Regions from separate parts of the Agrobacterium sp. ES01 genome, predicted to be linked through region 1. Evidence: predicted binding sites of a transcription regulator. Region 1 holds the regulator's gene; the other holds the start of a gene.

Region 1 (12,033 bases):
TGGTGAAATCGCCAAGGAGAACGTCTGTCGCTGTCTTGCCCTGATCGGAGACCAGTTGATCGAAAGTGGTTCCCGACGCCAGTTCCTCGGCTGCTGCATCAGCGACCTTGCGGTTTTCAAACGGGAGCTGTTCGATCGTACGGGTGCCGGGGATTTCGTAGGTCGCCTTGCGACGGTCGTAATCCGCGCGAACGGCGTCTTCCGTGATGGAGGCCGGCGCAGCAATATCCGAAGGCTCAAGCTTTACATATTCCAAGCCGCGATATTCAGGCGCGCGATAACGGCTCTTGACGGTCTCGAACCATGTCTTCAGCGTGTCTTCCGAAGGAGCCGCGACGGGATCGATATTGGCGTTGGTGAGCAGCAGGTAATTGATCCCGCGGCTTTCCGTGCGGTATTTCTTCAGAGCATCGATGAGGACGGTCGGTGCTGTAAAGCCATCGGCCGTTGCCTCGACAATCTGGGTGCGCACAGCGACCTTGGAGCGCTCCTTGATGTAGTCGTTCTCGTTCAGGCCGGAATTGCTCAGCCGTGTCGAGAAAAGCTGGCGACTGAATTTGCCACTGGCGTCCTTGAATGCAGGATCATCGGCAATGAGGCTTGCGAGACGATCTTCGGAGAGCCCGATATTCATGTTTTTCGACAGCTGATCGAGGGCGGCACCGGCGGCGAGCTGCGAGTAGACCTGGCTCTCGACGCCCAGGGCGCGAGCCTGTTCCGATGTGAGCTGCGTGCCAAAGCGGCGGCTCATATCCGAGAGCGTGCGCTGATAGGCCAAGCGAAACTCGCTCGAGGATATCTTCTGGTCGCCGACCGACATGACGGTGTCGGAGGTGTCGCTGACCAGCGAGCGCGAGACGCCCCAGATGCCGAAGGATGCGACCAGCAGCAGGAGAAGGATCTTGGCTACCCAGGTTTTGGCAGCTTTTCTCAACATGTTTAACATCGGGACGCGAACCTCGTGTCTTTTTATTGCCTGCGCGCGAAGCGGTTGACGTTCCTTAAAGCAAAGTTTCAAGGAAATGAAGGGATAGCAGGGGAAAAGGCTGCGGCTATTGCGCAAAGAAAAAGGCCCGGCAAATGCCGGGCCTTCATCAGGTGCCTGATCTCTTGGCTTAACGCTTGGAGATCGGTGTGTAATCGCGAGTCGGTGCGCCGGTATAGAGCTGGCGAGGACGACCGATGCGCTGTTGCGGATCTTCGATCATCTCGTTCCACTGGGCGATCCAGCCGACTGTTCGGGCAAGCGCGAACAGAACGGTGAACATGGTCGTCGGGAAGCCGAGTGCGCGAAGCGTGATACCCGAATAGAAGTCGACGTTCGGGTAGAGCTTCTTTTCCTTGAAGTAGTCGTCGTTGAGCGCATATTTTTCGAGCTCCAGCGCCACCTGCATCAATGGATCGTCGCCACGACCGGTTGCATCAAGTACCTCATACATCGTCTTCTGCATGATCTTGGCGCGTGGATCGTAGTTCTTGTAGACGCGGTGACCAAAGCCCATCAGACGGAACGGATCGTTCTTGTCCTTGGCCTTGGCGATGTATTCAGGGATGCGTTCAACAGAGCCGATTTCGATGAGCATGTTGAGCGCGGCTTCGTTGGCGCCACCGTGAGCAGGCCCCCAGAGGCAGGCAATGCCGGCTGCAATACAGGCGAACGGGTTGGCACCGGAAGAACCAGCGAGACGAACCGTGGATGTGGAGGCGTTCTGCTCGTGATCGGCATGCAGGATGAAGATACGGTCCATGGCACGGGCCAGAACCGGGTTCACCTGATATTCCTCGCAGGGAACGGCAAAGCACATGCGCAGGAAGTTTGCCGCATAATCCAGGTCGTTTTTCGGATAAACGAAGGGCTGGCCGATATGGTACTTGTAGGCCATGGCGGCAATTGTCGGCATCTTTGCGATCATGCGCAGCGAGGCAACCATGCGCTGATGCGGATCGGTGATATCGGTCGAGTCGTGGTAGAAGGCCGACAGAGCGCCGACGGTACCAACCATGACAGCCATCGGATGGGCGTCGCGGCGGAAGCCGGTGAAGAAGCGGCTCATCTGTTCGTGCACCATGGTGTGATGCGTGACGCGATGATCGAAATCCTTCTTCTGAACAGCTGTTGGCAGCTCGCCATAAAGCAGCAGATAGCAGGTCTCGAGGAAATCGCCTTGTTCGGCCAACTGTTCGATGGGGTAACCGCGGTGCAGCAGAATGCCTTCGTCACCATCGATAAAGGTGATCTTGGATTCGCAGGATGCGGTGGACGTGAAGCCCGGGTCGTAGGTGAAGGCGCCAGTGTTTTTGTAGAGTGCGCCAATGTCGACAACGTCTGGACCAAGGGTGCCAGTTTTGACAGTCAGGTCGACAGTTTTGCCACCGAGATTTATTTCAGCGCTTTTGTCCGTCATGCTAATCCTCCGAATGGGCGGGAGATGCCCTCAAATTGGGCACCACAGGTTAAGCGTCAGGCATTAGCTATATGATCCGAAGGTTAATGCCAAGCTATCGACCCGCCAAATTGTGCACTGCACTGCATGCGCTGCACTATCTGACCTGATGAACGCGCGTATACCGCGAGCATGTTCTGCTTAACAATCAACCGCTTCGCGAATAAGCTGTCCTCCGTGACTTGGTGTCGGCTTGGTTGTTGCCGTGAGCCGGACACTTCGTGGGGGCCGTACCATGCATGAAGCGTTGGAAAAGCACCTGGATACGATGCGGTCTGTTGGCAGGCCGCGCCCTGTCGCGCCTGTGCCTTCACGTCTGCGCCATACGCGCGAAGGAATGACGCGGCCGCGGTCTGCCCCCGAGTTCAGCGCGTTTTTTTCACGCCTTGCGAGCAGAAGCGCGGCATGCCTGGAAGACGAGCGTGATCACGGCCATGTTTTCCTGTTTCTGCCGGTTTTCATGGGTACTGGCGCTATTTTATGGTTTGCGGCTGATGATCCGCCCAAGCTTTTCGTGTTGATTTTGCTCTTTTGCGGTCTGGCTTGTCTCGGAGTTGTCAGCCGCTATCGCAATCCGTGTTGGCACTACGTCTTGCTGGCCTCGATGCTCATGACCGCCGGGTCTTTGTTTGCTGTTTGGGAAACGGCGCGTCTGGATACGGTCATGCTGGACAGCCCGGTCACGACTCATATCACAGGCATTATCGAGCAGCGAGAGGAGGGGGCGAGCGGCGAATGGCGCTATATCGTCCGTATTGCACAGACCCGAGAACCCCAGTTACGGCGCCCGCCTTCGAGAGTTTCGCTGGTGGCGCGCGCGGATCATAGACCATTTATGATCGGTGCCGCGATTGAGGGGAGGGCCAGATTATCTCCTCCCTCGGGGCCTGCGCTACCCGGACTGAATGACTTTGCCTTTTCTGCCTATTTTGACGGCATTGGCGCTATCGGCTTTTTCCTCGGCGCGCCTGATGTCGGCGATTCGACCCTATCCGACCAACCGCAAACGGATTTTTTGACCTCTGCGCAACGGGCATTGGCATCCAATCTACTGTCGGTGCGTGGCGCTATCGGCGAGCGGATACGAACGGCAATCGGCGGAGACGAAGGTGCTTTTGCTGCGGCGATCGTGACAGGTGAGCGGCGGGCGCTTTCAGAGCCCGTCCTGGACGACCTGCGGCGCTCCGGCCTTGCCCATGTGATTGCGATTTCCGGCCTGCATATGGCGCTGGCGGCTGGATTGTTCTTTGTCGGTCTACGGGTGGTGTTGAGCCAGTTCACAGGCTTTGCGCCATCCAGACCGATCAAGAAGTATGCAGCCGCTGGCGCGCTTGTCGCGGCATTCTTCTATCTGATGATTTCGGGTGCCCAGGTGTCGGCGCAGCGCGCTTTCGTGATGATGGCAATCATGCTCATGGCTGTGCTATTGGACAGGCCAGCGATCAGCATGCGCAATGTGGCACTGGCGGCCACGATCATACTGGCAATCTCGCCCTCCGAAGTGATGGGGCCAAGCTTTCAGATGTCATTTGCAGCAACCGTGGCGCTGGTGGCTGGATATTCCGCGTGGCGTTTCCGCAGATCCCGCGACGGCTATTTCGACTTTTTGCCTGATATGCCCTTTGCCGGTGCGATCATCCGCGTGGTTGGCGGGCTGATCCTCACTTCCGTGATTGGTGGTTTGTCGACGGCGATCTTTTCGTTGGAGCATTTCCACCGCCTCGCCGGCTATAGTTTACCGGCCAATCTGTTGGCGATGCCGATCATCACATTTGTGGTGATGCCGGCCGGCCTGGTGTCGATGTTGCTGATGCCCATCGGCCTCGACAGACTTCCGCTTGACGTCATGGGGCATGGACTCGGTCTCGTCATCGCGATCGCCCATACTGTCGCCGAATGGGGTGGCGATGTCGGTAGCGCGCGACTGGCCCGTTGGGTTTTGCCGTTAGCGGTTACGGGCATGCTGATACTGGCACTGCTTCGAAGTCGCATCAGGCATATTGGCACCGCCATCCTCGCAGGTGGTCTGATCACCGGATTGGCGCTTCCTAAAGACAGGACTGCCGATCTGCTGATCTATGAGGACGGTCGTCTGGTTGGGTTGATCGGCAATGGGGTCGACAATGCGGACGTGATCGCCACTACGAGCGCCCGACCGCCGGGCTTCATATTTACCCAATGGCAGAACGGTTTGCAGCGCCACAGCCATCAAAAACCTGCTTTCGAAGAGGATGCCTTGCTTGCCGAGGCGATTGCGCCGCGGGACATCACGACCCCTGATGGTGGTCGCCGCTTTCCCGTGCTTTCGGAAAATGCGATACGCTACGCCAGCGCGAAACTCGCGCATATGTTGGACATGTCGGTCGACGGCCAGTTCAGCTGCCTGAACAAGGTCTGGTGCGTTGCCCGTATCAGCGGGGGATGGCGGGTGGTCACACTTGAGGAGCCACGGCTTTCAGGCCTGGCCTGCGATCTCGGTGATATTGTTATTTCTGCGCGACGGCTTGGCTATGACCATTGCCGCTCGGGCGCGAGATTGATCACGCCCGATACACTTCGCAAAACGGGCTCTTTGGAAATATGGCTGGGCCCACACAGCAACGGGGCAATCGCTTTGCGCTCTGCTTTTTCCGGCCGTGCAAGGCCTTGGAGCCTGCATCGCAGATATGATTGGCGCAGCGGTCGCTATGATATGAAACTCGTGGAGACCGTGCTCACCGACCTCAGTGGTAGCGGCGGATCAGGCCGACCAGCTTACCCTGAACCTTGACCCTGTCAGGCCCAAAGATCCGTGTTTCGTAAGCCGGATTGGCCGCTTCCAGAGCAATCGACGCACCCTTGCGACGGAAGCGCTTCAGGGTTGCTTCCTCGTCATCGACCAGCGCCACGATGATATCGCCCGGACTGGCGGTCGAGCCGTTGCGGATGATCACGGTGTCGCCGTCAAGGATGCCGGCCTCGATCATCGAGTCACCCTTGACCTCAAGCGCATAATGCTCGCCGCTGCTGACCATTTCGGCGGGAATGCTGATTTCATGAGTGTTGTTCTGAATGGCAGAGATTGGCACACCGGCGGCAATGCGGCCCATTACCGGAACGGAAACCGTATTGTTGTTGTCTTCGCTCGGCTGGCGCAGCATCGGCGGTGGCGTCTTGCCGCGGCTGCCTTCAATGACGCTGGGCGAGAAACCGCCGCGACGTGGCTGCATGCTGGGTGAATAGGCTTCGGGAAGCTTGATCACTTCCAGTGCTCTTGCCCTGTTGGGTAGCCGGCGAATGAAACCGCGCTCCTCCAGCGCTGTGATCAGACGATGGATGCCGGATTTGGAGGCCAGATCCAGTGCATCTTTCATTTCATCAAAGGATGGCGGCACGCCGGACTCCTTCATTCTTTCGTGAATGAAGAGCAACAATTCCTGTTGTTTGCGGGTCAGCATTGCGATTCCCTTTGATGAAACAAATCCAGAACATACACTATCTGTTCCAGTTGTGTTCTGCAAGTGACTAAATTTTTGTGAGGCTGGCAACAATGGAATTGATGGGTCGGCGCGTGCGCATCAGGGCTACAATGCTCGATAAATTGCGATGTCTTGTGTTTGAGCCTGCGATGGCGCACAACCGACGCGTTTTTATGCTGAGGAACCGTTTATGGATTCATCGTCTGTTTCGCCGGCCCGCGCGCTCGATCATATTGTCCTGCCTGTCGGCGCGCTTGGGGTCGCACGCAACCGGTTGACGGCGCTCGGTTTTACTTTCGCAGCCGATGCGCTCCATCCATTCGGCACCGAAAATGCCTGTGTTTATTTTTCCGAAGGCGGATATCTGGAGCCTCTGGGTGTTGCCGATCCTGAGAAATGCCACGACGCGATACGGCAGGGCAATGTGTTTGTGGCGCGCCATGAAGCGTTTCGGGCAGATCGTGGCGAGGGGCTGTCGGCCATTATTGCCGAGAGCCGCGACGCGGATGCGGATCACGCAAGGTTCGAGGCAGAGGGACGGTCTGCCGGCAAGATGCTGTCTTTCGAGCGACCTGTTCAAGCGGCCGATGGAAGCGAGGCGAAAGCCGGTTTCAAGCTGGCTTTCGCCAGGGATGAACAAGCGCCTGACCTGCTGCTGTTTGCCTGTGAGCGACTGTTGCCGCTGGCCGTCGACAAGGAGGCGCTGGCGCGACACGACAATGGCGCAGTGCGTGTGAGTGGCGTGATCTTGACGGCGGAAGACCCCTCAATATTTGAGGGTTATATCGATGCTGTGTTGCAGACGCATGCTTCAGCAACCCGTGGCGGCAGACTGGAATTCGCTGCCGGCGGCACTCAGATAGAAGTGATGACGCCGGACGGATTTACCCGCAGCTATGGTCTATCTGTAATGAGCAGGACCGCCGGTCTCGAGGGCGCGGGATTAGTCTTTGCCGTGGGCGATCTTGGCGTGACAGGTGCGCTTCTTGCCGCTAATGGCATTTCTCACGAAGCCCGGGAGGGTCGCCTTGTGGTTCCACCATCGGCGGGTCAAGGCGTAACATTCATATTCGAGGACAAGGCATGAGCATTTCACCAAATTCAAGCGTGGTCGTTGGCGATGGCGCAAGCAAGGTCACCTTTTCCAATAGCGCGCGATTTTCGTTGATCGCCGGCCCTTGCCAGATGGAGAGCCGCGACCATGCCTTTATGATGGCTGGCGAGATCAAGGAAATCTGCGACACGCTCGGCATCGGCCTCGTCTACAAGTCCTCCTTTGACAAGGCCAACCGGACATCTCTGTCTGGAAAACGCGGTATCGGGCTGGAGCAGGCACTTGAGGTGTTTGCAGACCTTAAAAAGGAATTCGGCTTTCCTGTGCTGACCGACATTCACACCGAGGAACAGTGTGCCATCGTCGCGCCGGTGGTGGACGTGTTGCAAATCCCGGCCTTCCTCAGTCGCCAGACCGACCTGCTGGTCGCTGCTGCCAAGACTGGTCGTGCGATCAACGTCAAGAAAGGCCAGTTCCTCGCGCCCTGGGACATGAAGAACGTGCTCGCCAAGATCGTCGAAAGCGGCAATCCGAACGTGCTCTTGTGCGAGCGCGGTGCATCCTTCGGATACAATACACTGGTGTCTGATTTCCGCGCCTTGCCGATCATGGCGGCCATGGGGGCACCGGTGGTGTTTGACGCGACCCATTCCGTGCAACAACCGGGCGGGCAGGGTGGATCGACCGGTGGCCAGCGCGAATTCGTTGAAACGCTTGCGCGTGCCGCCGTTGCCGTTGGCGTTGGCGGGCTGTTCATCGAAACCCATCAGGATCCGGATAACTCACCTTCTGACGGCCCGAACATGGTTCATCTGAAAGACATGCCGCGGCTTCTGGAAACCCTTCTGGCGTTTGACGCAATCACCAAGGGGTGAGGCTGCGAAGTTTCGACACTGAGGCGAAGGCACTGTCGATGACCTCGGCTTGTCTCGCTTCAGGCGACACCAAGCTTTCATACTCTTGCCATTGTATTTTTCTCTTCTTCGATTAATACAGGCCCATCCTCAATCCCACCCAGAAACCGGGAGGTCCCCATGACTGCAATCACCGACATCATCGGCCGCGAAATTCTCGATAGCCGCGGCAATCCGACTGTAGAGGTCGATGTCTTTCTTGAAGACGGCAGCATGGGCCGCGCAGCCGTTCCGTCGGGTGCCTCGACCGGTGCGCACGAAGCCGTCGAGCTTCGCGATGGTGGCAAGCGCTATCTTGGCAAGGGCGTCGAAAAGGCCGTCGAAGCCGTCAACACCGAGATCTTCGATGCCATTGGCGGCCTGGATGCAGAAAACCAGATCCAGATCGACAACATCATGATCGAGCTGGACGGCACGCCAAACAAAGCGCGCCTCGGGGCAAATGCTGTTCTCGGTGTGTCTCTGGCCGTTGCCAAGGCTGCTGCCGAAGCCTCCGGTCTGCCGCTTTATCGTTATGTTGGCGGCCCGAACGCCCGCACGCTGCCAGTTCCGATGATGAACATCATCAACGGCGGCGCGCATGCCGACAACCCGATCGACTTCCAGGAATTCATGATCATGCCCGTGGGCGCGGACACCCTGCGCGACGCCGTTCGCATGGGCTCGGAAGTGTTTCATGTGCTGAAGAAGGAATTGAGCGCCAAGGGCCTCAACACCAATGTCGGCGATGAAGGCGGTTTTGCGCCAGACCTGAAGAGCGCGCCTGAAGCGCTCGACATTATCATGAAGGCGATCGAAAAGGCTGGCTACAAGCCTGGCGAAGACATCAGTCTCGCTCTCGATCCGGCGTCGACCGAATTCTTCAAGGACGGCAAATACGATCTGCAGGGCGAGGGCCGTGTGCTCGATAGCGCCGAGATGGCCGGTTATTATGCCGAACTGGTTGCCAAATATCCCATCATCTCCATCGAAGACGGTATGGCCGAAGACGACTGGGATGGTTGGAAGACCCTGACCGACATGATCGGCGACAAGTGCCAGCTGGTGGGTGACGATCTGTTCGTGACCAATTCGGCGCGTCTGCGTGACGGCATCAAGATGGGCGTTGCCAACTCCATCCTGATCAAGGTCAACCAGATCGGCACACTGACGGAAACGCTGGATGCCGTGGAGACCGCGCATAAGGCCGCTTACACAGCCGTCATGTCGCATCGCTCGGGCGAAACGGAAGACTCGACGATTGCCGATCTCGCTGTTGCGACCAATTGCGGACAGATCAAAACCGGCTCGCTGTCGCGTTCGGATCGTCTGGCAAAGTACAATCAGCTGATCCGTATCGAAGAGGGTCTCGGTCCGCAGGCTTTCTACGCCGGCACGTCGATCCTCAAGGGCTGATCGGTCCTCGATCGTTGAATTGAAAAGCCCGCGCCGGGAAACCGGGGCGGGCTTTTTGTCGTGACCGTGCGGCGTGCGACAGACAAATTCTACCGGTTTCTGACAGGGTCAACGATCGGTTAAACAATCAGAGCTAATTTGAACGCTTAGTTGAGTACCGCGTATCAAGGCCATACCCCCGCATGTGGACCCGCCATCATAAAAAACGTAAAATCGGTCGCCTGGTTCTCCCAGCGGTGACCATCGCCTTTCTGGGCTATTTCGGCTATCATTGCATTCATGGCGACTACGGTCTGATTGCCGCAGAGCATTTCGAGAAGCGTAGGGTCGTGCGTGAGCGAGAGCTTGCAGCGCTTGTGGATCAGCGGAAGACGCTGGAGAATCAGGTGGCGCTGATGAGCGATGGGTCGCTTGAGAAAGACATGATCGATGAGAAGGCGCGATATCAATTGAATATGTCGCGTCCCGATGAAATTGTGATCTTCAATAGCTATTTCAAGAATTAACTTGAATTCGGTTAATCTTCAATTTCCGTTAAAAAACATAGACTTATTCGGAATGCTAGGCATGCATTTATGGCATTGCCGGGCTGCCGTTTCTTGCTTATTGTACGCGACAACAAACATATCGCCCATAAAACCCAGGGAGGGATGAATGGCGCCGCGAAAACCCGCGTCTACCGCAGGACGCAAACCTGCTTCCAAAACAACCAAGACGGATTTTGAGCACGGCGCAGTCGCCGAGTTCAAGAAAGATCAGGAGCTTTCCGCCTATCGGCAGATGCTTTTGATTCGCCGTTTTGAAGAAAAAGCCGGCCAACTTTATGGCATGGGCTTCATCGGTGGTTTCTGTCACCTCTATATCGGTCAGGAAGCTGTCGTTGTTGGCATGCAGATGGCGCAGAAGGATGGTGACCAGGTCATCACCGGTTATCGCGACCACGGTCACATGCTGGCAACCGGCATGGAAGCGCGCGGCGTGATGGCGGAACTGACGGGACGCCGGGGCGGCTATTCCAAGGGGAAGGGTGGCTCCATGCACATGTTCTCCAAGGAAAAGGCCTTCTATGGCGGCCACGGCATCGTTGGCGCGCAGGTGTCGCTCGGAACCGGTCTGGCCTTTGCCAACCGCTACCGCGACAACAAGTCGGTCTCGATTGCGTATTTCGGCGATGGCGCGGCCAACCAGGGCCAGGTCTACGAGAGCTTCAACATGGCACAGCTGTGGAAGCTTCCGGTGGTCTATGTGATCGAGAACAACCGTTACGCCATGGGTACGTCGAACGCACGTTCGACTGCGCAGACCGATTACTCCAAGCGCGGCGCATCGTTCGGCATTCCCGGCATGCAGGTCGATGGCATGGACGTTCGGGCCGTGATGGCTGCAGCCGAACAGGCTCTCGAATATGCCCGCAGCGGCAAGGGTCCGGTCATTCTGGAAATGATGACCTATCGTTATCGCGGCCACTCGATGTCCGACCCTGCGAAATACCGTTCCAAGGATGAAGTGCAGAAGATGCGTTCCGAGCACGATCCGATCGAGCAGGTGAAAGCCCGTCTTATGGACAAGGGCTGGGCGAGCGAAGACGAGCTTAAGGCTCTCGACAAGGAAGTGCGCGACATCGTTGCCGATAGCGCCGATTTCGCACAGTCGGATCCAGAGCCGGATGTATCCGAGCTTTACACCGATATTTTGCTTTGAGCGGGGAGGCCTAGTTTATGACCGTAGAAATTCTCATGCCTGCCCTGTCTCCGACAATGGAAGAGGGCACCCTGTCGAAATGGCTGAAAAAGGAAGGTGACAAGGTCACGTCCGGCGACGTCATTGCGGAAATCGAAACTGACAAGGCGACCATGGAAGTGGAAGCCGTGGATGAAGGCACGATCGGCAAGCTGCTGATCGAAGCCGGCACCGAAAACGTCAAGGTGAACACGCCGATTGCTGTTCTTCTTGAAGATGGCGAAAGCGCCGATGACATCAAGGCTGGCGGTTCCGCATCCAAGGCCGAAGAAGCGCCTGCCGCTTCCGATGCGTCCGGCGGCAAGGCTCGCGAAGCCAAGGACGAGGCTCCGTCTGAAAAGGCACCGGCTGCGCCCAAGGTCGATGTTGCCTCCGATCCGGACATTCCGGCCGGTACCGAAATGGTGATGACGACCGTTCGCGAAGCACTTCGCGATGCGATGGCCGAAGAAATGCGCCGCGACGAAGACGTCTTCGTCATGGGCGAGGAAGTGGCTGAGTACCAGGGCGCCTATAAGATTACGCAAGGCTTGCTGCAGGAATTTGGCGCCAAGCGCGTCGTCGACACGCCTATTACCGAACACGGCTTTGCCGGTGTCGGCGTCGGTGCGGCGATGGCCGGTCTGAAGCCGATCGTCGAGTTCATGACCTTCAACTTTGCCATGCAGGCGATTGACCAGATCATCAACTCGGCCGCCAAGACGCTTTACATGTCGGGCGGTCAGATGGGTGCGCCGATGGTGTTCCGTGGTCCCAATGGTGCTGCTGCCCGCGTTGGTGCACAGCACAGCCAGGATTACGCGGCATGGTATAGCCAGATCCCCGGTCTCAAGGTCGTCATGCCGTATACGGCTGCTGACGCCAAGGGCCTGCTCAAGGCTGCGATCCGCGATCCGAACCCGGTTGTCTTCCTTGAGAACGAAATCCTCTACGGTCAGTCCTTCGAAGTGCCGAAGATGGATGATTTCGTTCTGCCAATCGGCAAGGCGCGCATCCACAAGAAGGGTAGCGATGCAACCATCGTCTCC
Region 2 (12,033 bases), 330 kb from region 1:
CGCGCGCGGCGCGCCGTGCGGATTTCCTCACCGTCAGCCGTAACCACGGTCAGCGAAAGCACATTGTCTTTCATCGTGCCGTAGCGAACTGCATTGGTCCCCGAGGCACGTGTCGCCGCCATGCCGCCAAGAGAGGCATTGGCACCCGGATCGATCGGGAAGAACAGGCCTGTGTCGCGCAGATAGACATTCAGGTCCTCGCGCGTGACGCCCGGTTGAACGGTGCAATCCAGATCCTCGGCATTGACTTCAAGAACCTTGTTCATCCGGCTGAAATCCAGAGAAATACCGCCATGCGATGCATTGACCTGACCTTCTAGCGACGATCCGGTACCGAACGCGATCACGGGAACCTTGTGCTCGGCACAGGAACGCACGACCGTTTGCACGTCTTCAGTCGTCTCGACAAAGACCACACCGTCCGGAAGCTGCGCCGGCAGATAGGTGGTGGTATGCGCGTGTTGTTCGAGGAAAGATTGCCCGGTCTGAAACCTGTCGCCAAAAACCTGCTTCAACAGTGCGAGAACCGTCGCGATACCGTCCTCGTTGCGCGCTCCCGTGATGACATCCTTCATCGCCATGGCGAAATCCCTTATGCACTTCCATTGCCAGCGCGCAAAGTGACGCGCCTCTTGCCGCGAGATATGGGATAGATCGGCGTGGCTTGTCCAGATCACATTCTGGCCCAAGTGACGGATGTGTCAGTTCAGGCGGACTTTAGTGTCTCGCCGAGAAAGGTCAGAAGCCGGGTCCAGTGGCGCTCGCTGCCGTCGCGGTCATAGACACCGTGATCGCAGATCGTCCAGCCATGCTTCATGTCCTTGTAATTTTCCAACATGAAGTCGACCTCGGCCTCAGCCATGGCTTCGGCCAGCCGCCCGGCCTGCGCCGGCGGGAAGGACCCGTCGACACCGGCAGCACCGACATAAACACGCGCCTTGATCGACTGAGCGCCAAAATGCGGACTGTCTGGAGCATATGTCGCAAGATTGCCGCCGTGAAAGCTTGCAGCCGCCGCCACGCGCTCCGCATAGCGGGCTGCGGTCGTCAGCGCATAAGCGCCACCCATGCAATAACCGACGACACCGACAGGACCGGTCGCTCCGGCCTCATCGAGTGCGGCGATAAAGGCAGCACTGTCGCTTGCCGTCATCGCCTGCGTGGTCTCAAGCTTCATTGCTTTTAGTTTTGGACCGGCAACCGGGTCGGAAAAGGCGGTCTTGGGATCGAAGTCCTGCTTGTTCTCGAAGCGATAGAAAAGATCGGGAACAAGAACCGTATAGCCTTCATTGGCCAGCCGCTCCGCCATGGTTGTGAGCGTCGATCGAAGCCCGAAAATATCCATATAAAGGATCACGCCCGCCTTGGAGGCAATGGCATCGGCAGGCTTCACCAGAACGGCCTTGGCCACGCCTTCTGCGGTGCTGATCTCAATCATATGTGTCGTCATGCAAAAGTCTCCTGCTTATCGGCAGTCATTCAGCAGCCTCGAGCGAAGCCGCAATATCCATTTCCTGACGCAGGCGTTTTTCTTCGTCGCCACGCGGCTTTGAAAACCGGGCAAGCGCCAGATAGGCGACCGGTGTCACATAGAGTGTGACGATTGTGGCAAGCCCCAGTCCGCCCACCATCACCCAACCGAGGGCGATACGGGCCTCGGCACCGGCGCCGGAGGCCAGCACGAGCGGCACACCGCCCAGCACCGTCGAGATCATCGTCATCATCACAGGGCGCAAACGCATATTGGATGCGTTCTCGATTGCATTGCGAACCGATTGCCCCTGATCACGAAGCTGATTGGCAAATTCGACGATCAAGATACCGTTCTTGGCCATCACCCCGACAAGAAGCACCAGCCCGATCTGCGAATAGACATTCAGCGATGAACCCGTCAGCACCAGCGCGAAGACGGCACAGGCAAGCCCGAGCGGCACGGTCGCCAGAATGATCAGTGAAGACAAGACGCTTTCGAACTGCGCCGCCAGGACCAGAAAGACAATCACGATGGCGAAACCGAAGGTCGTGCCCATGCCGCTTGAATTTTCATTCAGCGTGGCTGCCTCCGCCAGCGGCATCAGCCTTGCGCCGGGCGGCAAAAGCGGTTCGGCGATGGCTTCGGCAACGGCAAGCGCCTCACCAAGCGACGTCCCCTCGTTCAATCCGGCATTGATGCTAACCGACGCCAATTGCTGCTCACGCGACAAGGATGGCGCGACCGCATTCTCCTTCAGCGTGGCGATCACCGACATCGGCACGAACTTGCCTTCGCTCGTCTGCAGGAAGATGTTCTCAAGATCGGTCGGATCATCGATTGGCCGCGTGGTCGATACCAGTTTCACCGGATAAGACTTGCCATCGACGAAGACATCACCGATGGAGCGACCGTCGAGCAATGCCTGCATCGCCTGCGCAAGCCCCGTTATATTGACCCCGAGATCGGCCGCGCGTTCACGATCGATCACGACCGATAGCTGCGCCTGACTGACATCGTCGGCCAGACGCGGATTGTCGAAACGGCCGTCCCGTTCCATGGCATCGACCACGGAAAGAGCGGCCTGGGTCAGCTTTTGATGGCTCGAACCGACAAGCGCGAAACTGAGACCATTTCCTCCGCCGCGGATTTTCAGAGAATTGGGCTGAATGGCAAAGGCACGGACGGCAGGCACTTTTACGGCCGCCGCATTCACGTCCTTTGCTATCTCGTCCTGGCTGCGGCTGCGCTCATCCCAGGGTGCCAGCGTCAGCACCATGAAGCCGCTGTTCTTGCTGCTGCCAAATCCGGAAATAGAGAACAGATTGATGATCTCTCCACTCTCGCGCAGGGGTTCAAGGTTTTCCTCAACCCGGCGCATCTGATCACGGGTATATTCGAGGCTGACCCCTTGCGGAGCAGACACCCGCATCAACAACAGGCCGCGATCCTCGCGCGGCGTCAACTCGTTGGTGATCAGCTGGAATGCGCCAAAGGCTGCTCCGGCAAAGACGATGGCAACGATGAACACGACGAACGGTGCTCTCAGACAGCCGCGAAGCGTATAGCGGTAGAGATCGGAGAAGCGGTTCCCCAACCTGCCAAGCATACCCGGGTCAGGATCGACATCGCGGGTCAGCAGCCGAGACGCCAGCATGGGACAGAGTGTCAGCGCCACAATCGATGACAGCGTCACCGAAAAGGCCAGCACGAAGCCGAATTCGCGAAACAGTCCGCCCACCTGCCCCGGCAGGAACGACAGCGGCACGAACACAGCGGCAAGCGTGGCCGTGGTGGTGACGACCGCAAAGAACACCTCCCGAGTGCCAAGCACGGCTGCTGCCCGAGGTCCAAGGCCTTGTGCTCGACGCCTGACGATATTTTCCAGCACGACAATCGCGTCATCCACCACCATGCCGGTGGCAAGCACAATCGCAAGCAAGGTCAGAATATTGATCGAGAAACCGAGCAGATAGATCGCGGCAACCGTCCCGATCAACGCCACCGGCATGGTGACCGCCGGAATGATCGTCGCCTTGGCGTCGCGCAGAAACAGATAGATGATACCGACCACGATGATCGCTGCCAGTGCCAGCGAGCGCACCACTTCTTCGATGGAGCCGCGGATGAACACGGCATCATCGCTGGTGATGCGGATCTGCGTGCCTTCAGGCAAGGTCTTCGAGATATCCGCAACAGCCTTGGTCACGCCATCGGAGATGCTGAGCGTATTCGATTGTGCCTGACGAATGATGCCAAGACCGATGCCAGGGCTGCCATTGGCCCGCAAAGTGGTCGAACTGATATCCGGCCCCAGGGTAATGGTGGCCACATCGCCCAACCGCACGCGGTTCTGGATGATAAGACTTGCAAAATCCTCCGGCGTCTTCAGCTCCGCGGTCGCCCGCACCACGATATTCTGCGTGGCACTGTTGAGCGCGCCTGCCGGCACGTCAAAGGCAAGGTCGCTCAGCGCAGTGGACAGATTGGCGATGGTCAGCCCACGGCTGGCAAGCGCTGCCTGATCGACATCGACCCGGAAAATCTTTTCCTGATCCCCGTAGATATCGACATCCGCGACGCCATCCACTGCGGCAAGCCGGTCGACGATCTCGTCATCGACCAGTTGCGTCAGATCGTCGAGGCTGAGACTGTCCGACGTGATCGCCAGCCGCATGATCGCACTGGAATCGGCATCGGCCTTGATGATTCGTGGTTCGTCCGATTCGTCGGGAAGCTCATTGGTGACACGGCCAATCGCATCGCGAACATCGGTCGAGGCCACGTTGAGATCCGTTGCATCGGAAAATTCGAGCGTCACGCGGCTGGAGCCGAAGGACGAGGACGACGACATGGATTTGAGCCCGCTGACCCGTGCCACCGCCCCCTCGATGACCGTCGTCACCTCCTGATCGACCGTTTCGGGCGACGCACCTGAAAATGTCGTGCGAACGGTAATCACCGGACGGTCGACATCCGGCAGTTCACGAACCTCGACGCCGTAAAGCGCAGACAGGCCGGCAACGACGATCAGGGCATTGAAAACAAGCGCCAGGATGGGGCGTCGCACGAACAGCGCGGTGAACCCGCCATGATCGGCTGACGGCAACAGACCTTCTTCGCGATCGCTCATTGCTTGGCCGCCTCCTGCTGAGGCGCCTCGGCGGATGGCTTGGTATCGGCCGGACGTTGCTCGCCGGCGATTGCGACCTCACCGCCGGCCCGCACACGCTGCACACCCTCGATGATAATGTCATCCCCGGCGGACAATGCCGCTTCCACGAGAATACTGTCGGGATTACGCTGCACGATGCGCACGGTAACCTTTTCGGCCTTGCCGTCACTCACCCGCCAGACATAGGAGCCGTCGCTGTCCCACTGGATCGCAAGCGGATCGACGGCCGGATAGTCTTCACCGTCGAACGTCATGGCGACCGTAAACGCCATGCCGGCCCTCAGATCGTCATTCTCGTTGGCAATGCGGGCCCGCACATGAAGCGTGCGGCTGGCCTCATCAATGCGGTTGTCGATGGCCTCGACCGCACCGCGATAGAGCCCTGCCGGACGCGCAACTGCCGTTGCCTCGACCGGTTGGCCGACCTTGATGATCGGCGCGAAACGCTCCGGAACCCAGAAATCGACGAGGATTTCCGAACGGTCATCGAGGCTGACAATGGCTGTTGTCGTGGTAACATTATCGCCGGGATCAACGGTGACGATGCCCGCGACGCCGCTGATGGGCGCGGTAATTTCGCGCCGCTGCAGATTGAGCGCTGCCGTCTCGACCGCAAGCTTTGCAGTCTGGACCGCGATATCGGCGTTGAAAGCATCGATACGGGAAATGGTCGACTTCAGGTTCTCGTAGAGCTTCGCCTTTTCCAGAGCGCTGTTCAGTTCCACCTTGGCTTGATCGCGCGCAATGATCTGTTCCTCGTCCTTGATGCGGGCCATCACTTGACCGGCCTCAACGAGATCGCCGGATTTGACCAGCACTTCCTTCAACGTGCCGGCCACCTGTGGCGTGACGATGACAGATTGAACCGCCTCACCGCTGCCTATCGCTGTCAGGCGGTCGTTCACCTTGCCGATCGCGACCGGCTGAACCACCACCTGAGGCGTATTTCCGAAACCGCGGCCACCGCCGCGCTTTGCACCGGCTGCATCCCCCCCTTCGGTCTGCGAAGTCGACACCATGGCAACGACGCCAGCTGGAACGCCGAGCCGCGCCAAAACGGCACCACTGCCGGGCACGAGCCAGATCCAGACAAAGAACCCCGCAACGAGGACGATAATTGCCAGAAGCAACTGTTTCCAAAAGGCCATGCAATCTCCGCAAGTGACACTGAAATAGAACTGATTTGCGATCGCCGCGGCCCAGCGTCTTGGAACGGCTCAAGCCCAATATTCATGACTGCGTTGCAACCGCAACCCGCCATCATGAACATTACGAAACTGTCATTATCCTGAGGTGTTGCGAAGCCCGGCGACATTGAAACGCAAGCCTTTATTCGCACCCATGCGGGCTATTGACCAATCACATTCACGACAGCGTCCGGCACGATATCCGCCAAAGCCGGCAATTTTCCGTTGCATAGTGACCTTTTGGGAATGAAAGGAGAACATCTTTTCTGGCCTTTCGGTTTCGAATCACTACATTGAGCCCCATGACCAGTGGTTTTAGTGATATCCCCTTTTTCGACGAGGAGCCTGACGAGCCGCGCAAGCCCTCAAATGCCCCTGCCCCCCAGGCCCATGCGCCCAAGGAAGGCGGGCTTGGCATTGCGGCCCGCGCCATGGCGGCGCGCGATCAGTCACGGGCACCCGATTACCTGTCAGGCCTCAACCCGGAACAGCGTGAAGCGGTGGAAGCGACCGAAGGCCCCGTTCTGGTGCTGGCGGGCGCCGGCACCGGCAAGACCCGCGTTCTGACCACCCGCATTGCTCATATTCTGGAGACGGGCCGCGCCTGGCCAAGCCAGATTCTCGCCGTGACCTTCACCAACAAGGCCGCGCGCGAGATGAAGGAGCGTATCGGGCTTCTGGTCGGTGGCGCGGTCGAAGGCATGCCCTGGCTCGGCACCTTCCATTCCATCGGCGTGAAACTGCTGCGTCGCCACGCCGAACTGGTTGGCCTGCGCTCCGACTTCACCATTCTCGACACCGACGACGTCATTCGCCTGATCAAGCAGTTGATCCAGGCAGAAGGCATCGACGACAAGCGCTGGCCGGCCCGCCAGTTTGCCGGAATGATCGATGGCTGGAAGAACAAGGGGCTCGATCCGTCACAGATCCCCGAAGGCGATGCCCGTGCCTTTGCCAATGGCAAGGGTCGTGAACTCTACACCGCCTATCAGAACCGGCTGAAAAGCCTGAACGCCTGCGATTTTGGCGATCTTCTCTTGCACCCCATCCGCATGTTCAAGGCCAATCCGGATGTGCTGCGGGAATATCACGACAAGTTCCGCTATATTCTGGTCGACGAGTATCAGGACACCAACACCGCGCAATATATGTGGCTGCGGCTTTTGGCCCAGCGCCCCAAGGGCGTGGCCCAGAATGTCTGTTGCGTGGGCGACGACGACCAGTCGATCTATGGCTGGCGTGGCGCGGAAGTCGACAATATCCTGCGGTTCGAGAAGGATTTCCCCGGCGCCAAGGTGGTGAAACTGGAGCGCAATTATCGATCCACCGAACATATTCTGGGCGCTGCCGGCCATCTGATTGCCCATAACGAAGGCCGCCTTGGCAAGACGCTATTCACCGAACGCTCCGAACCCGACGATGAAAAGGTCGTGGTGCATGCTGCCTGGGATTCCGAAGAGGAAGCCCGCGCAGTCGGCGAAGAAATCGAGCGCCTGCAGCGTGGCGATGCAGACGGCAAGAAACACAAGCTCAACGATATGTCGATCCTCGTGCGCGCCTCCTTCCAGATGCGCGAATTCGAAGATCGTTTTGTAACCCTTGGCCTGAATTACCGCGTCGTCGGCGGCCCGCGCTTTTATGAGCGGCTCGAAATCCGCGATGCCATGGCCTATTTCCGCCTCGTCTGCCAGCCTGCAGACGATCTGGCCTTCGAGCGCATCATCAACACGCCCAAGCGTGGTCTGGGCGACACCTCGGTGCGCGCCCTGCATGATTATGCCCGCGCCCGCGACATTCCCATGTTGCAGGCCGCAGGCGACATGACCGAGACCGACGACCTGAAACCCAAGGCCCGCAAGGCCCTGTTTGACGTCGTGCAAAACTTTCGCCGATGGCAGGAACAGCTTGAAACCGTTCCCCATACCGAACTTGCCGAGCAGATCCTTGAAGAGTCCGGCTACACCGATATGTGGAAGAACGACAAATCGGCAGAAGCGCCGGGTCGTCTGGAAAACCTCAAGGAGCTCATCCGCTCCATGGAGGCGTTCGAGAGCATGCGCGGCTTCCTCGAGCATGTCTCGCTGGTCATGGATGCCGAGCAGAACGAGGATATGGACGCCGTCTCCATCATGACGCTCCATTCCGCCAAGGGACTGGAATTCGAAACCGTCTTCCTGCCCGGATGGGAAGAAGGCCTCTTTCCGCACCAGCGCGCGCTGGATGAAGGCGGGCGCTCGGGCTTGGAAGAAGAACGCCGCCTCGCCTATGTCGGCATCACCCGCGCCAAGCGGCGCTGCCATATCTGGTTCGTATCCAACCGCCGCATCCACGGCCTTTGGCAATCCACCATGCCGTCCCGCTTTCTCGACGAGCTGCCATCCGCCCATGTGGATGTGGCCGAATCCGAGGGGAATTATGGCGGTTATGGTCGTGGTGGCTACGGACAATCCCGCTTCGACAAGCAGGAGCCCTTTGAAAACAGCTATTCCACCCCCGGTTGGAAGCGCGCCCAGGCCAACAAGACCGACGCCACCCGCAACAATTGGGGCAATCGTTCCGGCCATGCGGTCGAACGCATCGGCTACGGCGAATCGGGCCCGCGCGGCAAGACCATCGATGGCGAACTGGTGGCCAAGTCGACCGCCACCGAACCGTCGAAATATTCAGTCGGCGACCGTGTCTTCCACATCAAGTTCGGAAACGGCAACATCGCGACGATCGAAGGCAACAAGCTGACGATCGACTTCGACCGGGCCGGGCAGAAACGCGTGCTGGACGGATTTGTGGAGCGGGTGTGAGGCGGCAATCGCCAAACTGGAAAATCAGCCCTCAACCATCCGCTGATGATGCAGTTCCAGAAGTTCTGCCTGAACGGCCGCCTGGAAATCCATGATCTGGGCGCGCATTTCGTCTTCGGCGCAGCCGCGGGCGGTCAGTTCAGCGCCAAGCGCGCGGCACTTGTTCTTCCAGAAGTCGAGAGCCGCCTGACCGTTATGACTGTCGAGTTCGCGTGCGGCCTGGCGCACCACGTCGGACCGCTGGCTGATGGGAAAGAAATGGAGGGCTCCGGCGGGGCTTTTGGCGGCGGCTGAACGCGTCATTCTTTACTCCCTGAACCGCTTGCGACACACGCTGCAAGACCGGCTGATTGCATGATCATCATGCGGCAATAATAGGCCCGGGCAATCGCCCCTGCCCCTGCTTCGCAGATTCGTCAAAGGTGCCCCATCAGGGTTAAAGAAACCTTGCAGCAGTGCCGGCTTCATCGACATCACGGCCGTTTTTCCAAGCGAACTGCAGAGCGCCGGGCGCGTCGAGAATATGACGCACCCAGCATAACCCCTTGGCAACATTACATAACTGTAATTTTCTTTGCCCCGGTTTCGTCATTTTTCAGGCAAAGTCTCGTATTCGCCGGCGTTGAGCACTCCTGCAAAACCGCCCGGCATCGAGACATTTTTCATTTCGAAACATTGGGAGTAATGGGATGACTTCTCCTCGTCACCTGCCTGCAGCCCTGGCGCTTGCCGGTGGGCTTGTGCTTGCCGCAATGCCAGCTCTGGCCCAGCAGGACACCGCACAGCCGACCGGCCTGTGGCTGACCACCACCTATCCTGCACTGACCGAAAAGATCGGCCAGGACGCAACCTTGCCGCTCAGCCTGCAAAATGCCGAGATGCCGCCGGCCCGCGTCGATTTTTCCGTCAGCGGTCTGCCGTCTGGCTGGACGTGGACGCTGCTTGGCGATGGCAAGGCGGTTGAAGCGGCCATGGCGGGCCCCAACGAGACCCGCGCCCTCCAACTGAAGCTCACACCGCCCGACGCGGCCAAGCCCGGCAATTACGCCTTCACCGTTGCCGGCCACACCGATGATGGCAGGACCCTCACGCTGCCGGTCAAGATCACGCTGGCTGCCGCCGAGCCTGACAAGCTGACGCTGAAACCCACCTTGCCGGCCCTGCGCGGCACGCCAAAATCCTCCTTCGACTACGATGTAGCCATCCAGAACGATAGCACCGAGGATAATGTCGTTAATCTTCTCAGTCAGGCACCGCCCGGCTTTACCGCAACCTTCAAGGAACAGTATGGCAGCAACGAGCTGACCAGTCTGCCGCTGAAAGCCGGCGAGACAAAAACGGTGAAGGTTTCCGTGAAGCCGCCGGCGCAGGTCGCAGCTGGCCAGTATCCGGTCAAGGTCGGCGCATCCGATGCCAAGGCCCAGGGCGAGACACAGCTTGTTCTCGATGTGACCGGTCAGGCAGACTTGCAGCTTTCAACCGCCGATGAACGGCTCTCAGGCCGCGCCGAAGCCGGCAAGGAGCAAAGCTTCAAATTCGTGGTCGCCAATTCCGGCACGGCTCCGGCCGAAAATGTTGAAGTGAGTGCCAACGCACCTTCGGGCTGGAAAGTCACGGCAAGTCCGGAAAAAGTGCCGGAAATCGCCCCCGGCGACAAGGCCGACGTTTCCGTCACCATGACACCGTCCGACAAGGCCATTGCCGGTGACTATATGGTCAGCGTGCGCGCTCATGGCGATGGCCTGTCCGACAGCCAGCAGTTCCGCGTCACCGTCACCACCTCCACGGTATGGGGTCTGGCAGGTCTTGGCACAATCGGCGCTGCCGTCATGGTTCTGGCCTTTGCAGTCACCAGGTATGGCCGCAGATGAGCGCCCCCGTCATCGAGGCGAAAGGCCTCACCAAACGCTACGGTCAGCACGTCGCCGTCGACGGACTTGACCTGACAATCCGGCAGGGCGAAATTTTCGGCCTGCTGGGACCAAACGGGGCCGGCAAGACCACCACCATTCTCCTGCTTCTCGGTTTGACAGAGCCGAGCGGCGGCGAGGTGAAGGTTCTGGGTCGAAATCCACTGCGAGAACCGCTGGAAGTGAAACGCCGCGTGGGCTATCTGCCCGATGCTGTGGGGTTTTACGACGGCATGACAGCTTTCGAAAACCTCGCTTACACGGCAAGGCTGGCCGGCATTGCCGGTGCCGAGATCGGCGCGCGCGTCGATGACTCCCTCAAGCGCGTCCGCCTAGACCATGTGCGCAACAAACGGGTATCGGACTTTTCGCGCGGCATGCGCCAAAGGCTCGGCATCGCCGATCTCCTGGTCAAGCAATGCGAACTGGCCATCCTCGACGAGCCGACCTCGGGCCTCGATCCGCAGTCCACGCAGGAACTGCTGGACATGATCCTGAAACTGGCCGCCGACGGCATGACCATCGTCTTGTCCTCGCACATGCTGGCCATGGTACAGAGCATCTGCACCCGCGTCGCCCTGTTCAATGCCGGCAAGGCCGCCCTTGTCGGCCGGGTCGATGATCTTGCCACCCAGGTGCTCGGTGGCTCGCATGTGGTCGAAGTGGAAGCGCAGGGCTGCGATGCCAAGGCGCTCACCGAAAAACTAGATGGCGTCACCCATGTCAGCCGCTCCGGTGGCGACACGATCCGCATCGAAGCCGATCGGGATGTTCGCGCCGCCGTCTCGAAGGCGATTGTCGATGCCGGCGGTTCGTTGAAGCGGCTTTCCATGGACCGGACCAGCCTCGACGAGGTCTATGTCCGCTATTTCAAGGAGATGCATCATGAAGCAGCGTGAAGGTTCCCCCTTTTCGGGACTGGCCGCCGTCGCCCTCAAGGAGGCGGCAGACCATATGGCGAGCGCCCGCATGCATCTGGTCATGCTGCTGGTGCTGCTGACGGCGGCTGGCTCGATCTATGGCGCCATCGGCCAGATCAAGGACACGGTGGGACAGGACCAGTTCCTGTTCCTGCGTGTCTTCACCACGGCCCAGCAGCCACTGCCTTCTTTCGTCACCTTTCTCGGCTTCCTGTTGCCGCTGATCGGTATCGCGCTCGGCTTCGACGCGATCAATGGCGAATATAACCGCCGCACCATGAGCCGCATCCTGTCCCAACCGATCTACCGCGACGCGCTTCTGGCTGGCAAGTTCCTCGGCGGGCTGACCATCATCGGCATCTGCCTCGTCACCTTGTGGCTGCTGGTCACCGGCATGGCTCTGATCACGTTGGGGCTGCCGCCATCGGGTGAGGAAGTGGCACGCGGCCTCGCCTTCCTGCTCGCCTCGCTGTTTTATGCGGGCGTATGGCTCGCCGTGTCGATGCTGTTTTCGACGCTGTTCCGCTCACCGGCGACCTCGGCGCTGGCAGCACTGACCCTGTGGCTGGTGC

What was found. The regulator LexA, encoded in region 1, represses DNA repair genes until DNA is damaged. The targets are predictions, from matches to a motif close to TGTTCNNNNTGTGTTCNG.
Region 2: ACQQ2Q_RS11150 (ATP-dependent helicase) is a predicted target of LexA. The motif match lies at 6,076-6,093, and genes of this name have one in related genera.

What each region holds. Positions count from the first base shown of each region.
Region 1 covers NZ_JBNQTH010000003.1:44,567-56,599, reverse strand. Annotated here, with positions in the region: gene ACQQ2Q_RS09550 (SurA N-terminal domain-containing protein) at 1-946, opposite strand, end outside; gene gltA (citrate synthase) at 1,116-2,405, opposite strand; gene ACQQ2Q_RS09540 (ComEC/Rec2 family competence protein) at 2,680-5,214, shown strand; gene lexA (transcriptional repressor LexA) at 5,168-5,881, opposite strand; gene ACQQ2Q_RS09530 (VOC family protein) at 6,093-6,989, shown strand; gene kdsA (3-deoxy-8-phosphooctulonate synthase) at 6,986-7,831, shown strand; gene eno (phosphopyruvate hydratase) at 7,991-9,265, shown strand; gene ACQQ2Q_RS09515 (FtsB family cell division protein) at 9,448-9,771, shown strand; gene pdhA (pyruvate dehydrogenase (acetyl-transferring) E1 component subunit alpha) at 9,920-10,966, shown strand; gene ACQQ2Q_RS09505 (pyruvate dehydrogenase complex E1 component subunit beta) at 10,984-12,033, shown strand, end outside.
Region 2 covers NZ_JBNQTH010000003.1:379,111-391,143, forward strand. Annotated here, with positions in the region: gene ACQQ2Q_RS11130 (FAD-binding oxidoreductase) at 1-581, opposite strand, end outside; gene ACQQ2Q_RS11135 (dienelactone hydrolase family protein) at 707-1,450, opposite strand; gene ACQQ2Q_RS11140 (efflux RND transporter permease subunit) at 1,476-4,604, opposite strand; gene ACQQ2Q_RS11145 (efflux RND transporter periplasmic adaptor subunit) at 4,601-5,794, opposite strand; gene ACQQ2Q_RS11150 (ATP-dependent helicase) at 6,136-8,631, shown strand; gene ACQQ2Q_RS11155 (DUF6074 family protein) at 8,656-8,934, opposite strand; gene ACQQ2Q_RS11160 (NEW3 domain-containing protein) at 9,321-10,502, shown strand; gene ACQQ2Q_RS11165 (ABC transporter ATP-binding protein) at 10,499-11,440, shown strand; gene ACQQ2Q_RS11170 (ABC transporter permease subunit) at 11,427-12,033, shown strand, end outside.